DNA from 2 places in the Streptomyces sp. NPDC004629 genome. Region 1 is predicted to be linked to the other one. Evidence: riboswitches for the same ligand, from Rfam matches in the RefSeq annotation. Region 1 holds a riboswitch; the other holds the start of a gene.

Region 1 (3,122 bases):
GCCGCCGGCCAGACCCGCCGCGAGCAGCGCGGCGTACCGGTGGGTGCGCCGGGCGATGGCCCGCAGCCCCTCGGGACCGTGGTAGACGGCGTACAGGCCGGCCATCACCGCGAGCAGCACCTGCGCGGTGCAGATGTTGCTGGTGGCCTTCTCACGCCGGATGTGCTGCTCACGGGTCTGCAGGGCGAGCCGGTACGCCTTGTGTCCGTCGGCGTCGACGGACACGCCGACGAGGCGGCCCGGCAGGCTGCGCGCGAACTTCTCACGCACGGCCATGTAGCCCGCGTGCGGCCCGCCGAAGCCCATCGGCACGCCGAAGCGCTGGGTCGTACCGACGGCGATGTCCGCACCCAGCTCGCCCGGCGACTTCAGCAGCGTGAGGGCGAGCAGGTCGGCGGCGACGGTGACGAGCGCACCGAGTTCATGGGCCCGCTCGACGACCGGAGCGATGTCGCGCACGGCTCCGGAGGCGCCGGGGTACTGGAGCAGTACGCCGTTGATCTCCCGCCCGGCGATCGCGGCCGGGATGCCCTCGCTGAGGTCGGCGACGACGACCTCCACGCCGGTGGGTTCGGCACGGGTCCGGATCACGGCGATGGTCTGCGGCAGCGTGTCCGCGTCGATCAGGAAGAGGCCCTTCTTGTTCTTGCCCATGCGCCGGGACAGGGCCATCGCCTCGGCCGCGGCCGTGCCCTCGTCGAGGAGGGAGGCACCGGAGGTGGGCAGTCCGGTGAGGTCGGCGACCATGGTCTGGAAGTTCAGCAGGGCTTCGAGCCGCCCCTGCGAGATCTCCGGCTGGTAGGGCGTGTAGGCCGTGTACCAGGCCGGGTTCTCCATGACGTTGCGCAGGATGACGGGCGGCGTGAAGGTGCCGTAGTAGCCGAGTCCGATCATCGACCCGAGGACCTGGTTGCGGTCGGCGAGGGAGCGCAGCTCCGTCAGCACCTCCGCCTCGGTGCGCGCGCCCGGCAGGTCGAGCCCGTCGGCGTTCTTGATCACATCCGGTACGGCGGCAGCGGTCAGCTCATCGAGCGAGCCGTAGCCGACCTGCGCGAGCATCTTGGCCCGCGCCTCCTGGTCGGGCCCGATGTGCCGCTGCTCGAAGGGGATGCCCTGTTCGAGCTCGGAGAGCGGAGTGCGATGGGCGGTCATTGCGGAGGCCTCCTGGTCTGACGCGACCTTCGAGGGGCGCCCCGGCGCGGGCACCCCGACGGCCTCCCCCTCTGTCATCTCGACCTGAGAGCTTCACCGCGTCACCCGAAGGTGGGCGGCTTTCCCCGTCGGTGAGAGCGGGAGCCGTCGACACCCGCCCTGCTTTCCAGAGTGACCTCGTCCATGCGGTACGTGAGCCTGAGAGATTCCGGGGAGGATTTGCTCCTTCGGCGCCTCCGGTGGTGTCCGGAGGACTCTCCCGCACGGGATCAGCAGCCGCTTGCCAGCGTACCAGCGAGGTCAGCGACGGGGCTTCGAGTGGCCGCCTCCTCGAATCTGCTCTTTTGTAGTGCTTACGGATGAGTTGCGACCATGAGGAGGGCCCGTGCAGACCGACATCGATCCGCGCAACCTGATCGGCCGCAAGGCGTTCGACCGCCACGGGACCAAGATCGGAACCATTGACGAGGTCTATCTCGACGATGCCACGGGCGTGCCGGAGTGGGCGGCCATACGGACGGGCCTGTTCTCCAGGGACGCCTTCGTCCCCCTTGAGCCCAGTGAGCTGGTCGAGGGCACCCTGCGCGTCCCCTTCGACCGCGCCCTCATCAAGGACGCCCCCGACTTCGGCGTGGGCCGCCATCTCTCCCCCGAGCAGGAACTCCAGCTCTACCACCACTACGGCCTGGACGTGGCCGCACCGCCGCCCCCGCACCCGGACCACGACTTCGGCAACCTGGCAGGCCACGACGAACCCTGACGCCCCCTGTACGGCCCAACGCCTCCCATCCCATGCCCACCGGGCTCACCCCACCACACCGAAACCCCCGAGACCCGCCACACCACAGACCGCCCCCTTCATGTCTCCCCGCCAGCCCCGAGAACACCACCGCACATCCGCCCCCCACCAACCCGCCGAGAACACCTCCCCCTCCCCACACCCCCATGGCCCAGGTCGGCCAACCCGCACACAGCCCACAAGACCCACCGCCGACCACTCCCCCGGCACGCCCCCTAACACCACCGCACATCCCCGCCCCACCACACCAACCCGCCGAGAACACCTCCCGCACCCCCGTGACCCAGGTCGGCCAACCCGCACCCGCCAGCGCCCGCGCCCGCCCGCACACAGCCCGCACGGCCCGCCGCCCCTGCCGGCATCCGCCCCATGCCTGCGCCGCCCGACGCCTCAACGACCCGACGCCCGACCCTCCCCGCCTCCGCCTCCGCCTCCGCCTCCGCCTCCGCAGGGTCCTCCCGACACCGGCACCCCGCCCCCATCGCATCGCAGCACCTCGGCCCCCTTATGACCGCCGAGCACCCCCGCGAGGACAGCCGCAGGAGCATGGCCCCCACGGCGCCACCGGCGAAATCCACCCGCGCTCGGCCCCGCCCAGAGCCCCCGTCTCAGCCGCTGCCTCGCACCACCGCCTGACCACCACCACCCGGTCCCCCGACCGGTCCGCCCTCACTTCCCCGCGCTTCCCCGGGCACCAGCGGCAGCGGATCCGCCGGCTCCAGGCCTGGATCGTCGACCCGGAACGTCCGCACCCGCCCCGGCTCGGACCCGGGTGTCTCGAATCGCACCGTGACCCGCCCCAGGCCGCTGCCCTGCACCCAACCGTGCCCGTGGTCGGCGTGCCGCACGTCGTGCCCCGCGGGCCAGTGCCGCTCGGCGACCGACGGCCGCTCCTCGACGGACTCGGCCACGCTCTCCTCCGGCACCGCCTCGGCCAGTTCCCCCGCCGCCTGCGCGAACAGGTCCTCCTGCGTGTAGTCGGCGAGCCCGGAGACGCCGACCCCGAGCAGCCGCACCCCGCCCGTCGTGTCCACGGAGTCCAGCAGCCGGGCCGCCGCCTCCCGCACCACCGCGGGATCGTCCGTGGGCCCCCGCAGCGTCTCCGACCGGGTCAGCGTGGAGAAGTCGTACCGCCGCACCTTCAGCACGATGGTCCGCCCGGACAGTCCCG
Region 2 (3,122 bases), on a different contig from region 1:
CCTCGATGATCCGGCCGCCGGCCGACGGGACGCCGAGCGAGGCCGAGAGCACCTCCTCCAGCTCGTTGCCGGGCCATCCGCCGTGCGGGTGGGGGTGCGCCTGTGCCGGGAAGTCCATCTGTCTACCGCCTGCTGGGAACCGCTGCTGTGGCTGAAAAGGCTAACGGGTGGCGGCGACGACCTTCACCGTGCGAAGCCGATCCGGTGCAGCAGGTCCGCCGCGTCCCGGTCGAGGAGCACCGCGGAGCCGCAGCCCTCGGGCAGTTCTCCCCGCTCCACGGCGCGCAGCAGCCGGGCCGCCGACCTGCGGTGACGCAGGAAGGCGTGGCGGGAGACGCCCCGGCCGCGCTCGCGCTGCCCGTCGAGCGCCGTCGTGGGCGGCACATCGAGCAGGATCAGGTGCAGGGTGCCGCCGCGGCGGCGGGCCTCGCGGGCCAGCCAGCCGCGCACCCAGGACTGGGTGCCGCAGTCGTGCACCACGACGCCCTCGCCGGTGCGCAGGGCGCGGCGCAGCGCGGCGTAGTGGGCGAGGCGTACCAGCGGGCGGTACAGCGCGTAGGGCAGCAGGCGCGGGACGCGGGCGTCCCAGCGGTCCCGGGTGTCCTGGGAGTCGATGCGGATGCCGTCGACCGCGCGGTCCATCAGGGTCGACTTGCCGCTGCCGGGCAGGCCGGTGACCACGGCCAGGTCGTGGCGGCCGAAGACGAGCGCGTGCGGGCTGCGGCCGGCCCGCTCGCGCAGGTCGCGGACCACCGGGGCCGGGCGGTCCGCGCAGTGCTCGGCGGCGGGGGCACCCGGCTGCCCGGGTAGTGCAAGGCCCGTGGTCGTGGCGTACGCCGTGGTCCTGTTCACCGTGATCGTCCTCCCCTTGGGTCCGGACATCCCATCCCCGTCGAGTGTAAAGAGAAGGTAATGCGTGGAGTCTCACGGTGTCGTGCGCGTTCTGCCACAGCACGGTTACGGATCCGGCCTGCCGTGCGGCGGCGATGCGTGCAATGATGAGCCCGCCAACTGCATACCGGCCGCTTGAATCCGCGCGGGAGAGTTCCCAGCAGCTCCGCTGGGACGCCGAAGGAGCAAGTCCCTCCCTTGAATCTCTCAGGCCCCCGTTACCGCGCGGGCGAGGCACATCTGAAAAGCGGGCCGCTGTCCAGTGGCTCCACCCAAGGTGCAAGCCGTGACCACGCAGGTGGTCAGGGCGAACCTCTCAGGTTCCGATGACAGATGGGGAGGATCCACCTCGCCTTCCCCACGCCCTGGGAGACATCCGCCGATGAGCAGTACCGAACACTCGACACCGCGGCATACCGCGCTGGACGCGCTGCACCGTTCGCTCGGTGCGACGATGACCGACTTCGCCGGCTGGGACATGCCCCTGCGCTACGGCTCCGAGCGCGACGAGCACACGGCCGTACGCACGAGGGCCGGCCTCTTCGACCTCTCCCACATGGGGGAGATCGCGGTGGCCGGGCCCGAGGCCGCCGCCCTGCTGAACTTCGCCCTGGTCGGGAACATCGCCTCGGTCGGAGTCGGCCGCGCCCGCTACACCATGATCTGCCGGGCCGACGGCGGCATCCTGGACGACCTGATCGTCTACCGGCTCGCCGAGCACGAGTTCCTGGTCGTCGCGAACGCCGCCAACGCACAGGTGGTGCTCGACGCGCTGGTGGAGCGCGGCGCCGGCTTCGACGCGGAGGTCCGCGACGACCGCGACGCCTACGCGCTGATCGCCGTCCAGGGCCCCGAGTCCCCCGGCATCCTGGCCTCCCTCACGGACGCCGATCTGCCGGGCCTGAAGTACTACGCGGGCCTGCCCGGCACCGTCGCCGGCGTGCCCGCGCTGATCGCCCGTACCGGCTACACCGGCGAGGACGGCTTCGAGTTGTTCGTGAAGCCGGAGCACGCCGTGGAGCTGTGGCAGGCGCTGACCAAGGCCGGCGAGGGCGCCGGCCTGGTCCCGTGCGGCCTGTCCTGCCGGGACACGCTGCGCCTGGAGGCGGGCATGCCGCTGTACGGGCATGAGCTGTCGACCTCGCTCACCCCCTTCGACGCCGGGCTCGGCCGGGTGGTGAAGTTCGAGAAGGAGGGCGACTTCGTCGGGCGCGAGGCGCTGCTGGCGGCGTCCGCCCGCGCTGCGCAGAATCCGCCGCGCGTGCTGGTCGGCCTGGTCGCCGAGGGCCGCCGGGTGCCGCGCGCCGGGTACCCGGTCGTCGCGGGCGGCGAGGTGATCGGCGAGGTGACCTCCGGCGCCCCCTCGCCCACGCTGGGCCGGCCCATCGCGATGGCGTACGTCGACGCGGCGCACGCGGCGCCCGGCACGGCGGGCGTCGGCGTGGACATCCGGGGCACCCACGAGCCGTACGAGGTCGTGGCGCTGCCCTTCTACCGGCGGCAGAAGTAGAGACTGAACCCACAGGGCGGGCCGCGGCCCCCGCCCCGCTGTGATGCCGGGCACACCACCCCGCTCACCTGCGCCTTCCGCCCTCCCCCGTCATCAGCACTCCCTCGCGTACAGGAGAATTCAGGTCATGAGCAACCCCCAGCAGCTGCGCTACAGCAAGGAACACGAGTGGCTGTCGGCCGCCGAGGACGGCGTCTCGACGGTCGGCATCACGGAGTTCGCGGCCAACGCGCTCGGCGATGTCGTCTACGCCCAGCTCCCGGAGGTCGGCTCCACCGTGACCGCGGGCGAGTCCTGCGGTGAGCTGGAGTCGACCAAGTCGGTGTCCGACCTGTACTCCCCCGTGACCGGTGAGGTCACCGCCGTCAACGAGGACGTCGTGGACGACCCCTCACTGGTCAACTCGGCCCCCTTCGAGGGCGGCTGGCTGTTCAAGGTGCGCGTCGCCGAGGAGCCGGCCGATCTGCTCTCGGCCGACGAGTACGTCGCCTTCACCGCCGGCTGAGGAGTCGAGGACCATATGTCGCTGATGAACACCCCGCTGCACGAGCTGGACCCGGACGTGGCCGCCGCGGTCGACGCCGAACTGCACCGCCAGCAGTCCACCCTGGAGATGATCGCCTCCGAGAACTTCGCGCCCATCGCGGTCATGGAGGCGCAGGGCTCGGTCCTCACCAACAAGTACGCCGAGGGCTACCCGGGCCGCCGCTACTACGGCGGC

The links. A riboswitch is a leader RNA that binds a small molecule or an ion and turns the genes downstream of it on or off. The one in region 1 is predicted to bind glycine.
Region 2: it holds a riboswitch for glycine, as region 1 does, so the genes downstream of both, gcvT (glycine cleavage system aminomethyltransferase GcvT) here and gcvP (aminomethyl-transferring glycine dehydrogenase) in region 1, are expected to answer to the same signal.

The regions. Positions count from the first base shown of each region.
Region 1 covers NZ_JBIALO010000049.1:10,033-13,154, reverse strand. The annotation lists gene gcvP (aminomethyl-transferring glycine dehydrogenase) at 1-1,152, opposite strand, end outside; glycine riboswitch at 1,329-1,424, opposite strand; gene ACFYTE_RS39740 (PRC-barrel domain-containing protein) at 1,538-1,912, shown strand; gene ACFYTE_RS39735 (DNA polymerase IV) at 2,560-3,122, opposite strand, start outside.
Region 2 covers NZ_JBIALO010000013.1:195,976-199,097, forward strand. The annotation lists gene ACFYTE_RS21775 (enhanced serine sensitivity protein SseB) at 1-118, opposite strand, end outside; gene ACFYTE_RS21780 (AAA family ATPase) at 184-852, opposite strand; glycine riboswitch at 1,028-1,125, shown strand; gene gcvT (glycine cleavage system aminomethyltransferase GcvT) at 1,274-2,401, shown strand; gene gcvH (glycine cleavage system protein GcvH) at 2,529-2,906, shown strand; gene glyA (serine hydroxymethyltransferase) at 2,922-3,122, shown strand, end outside.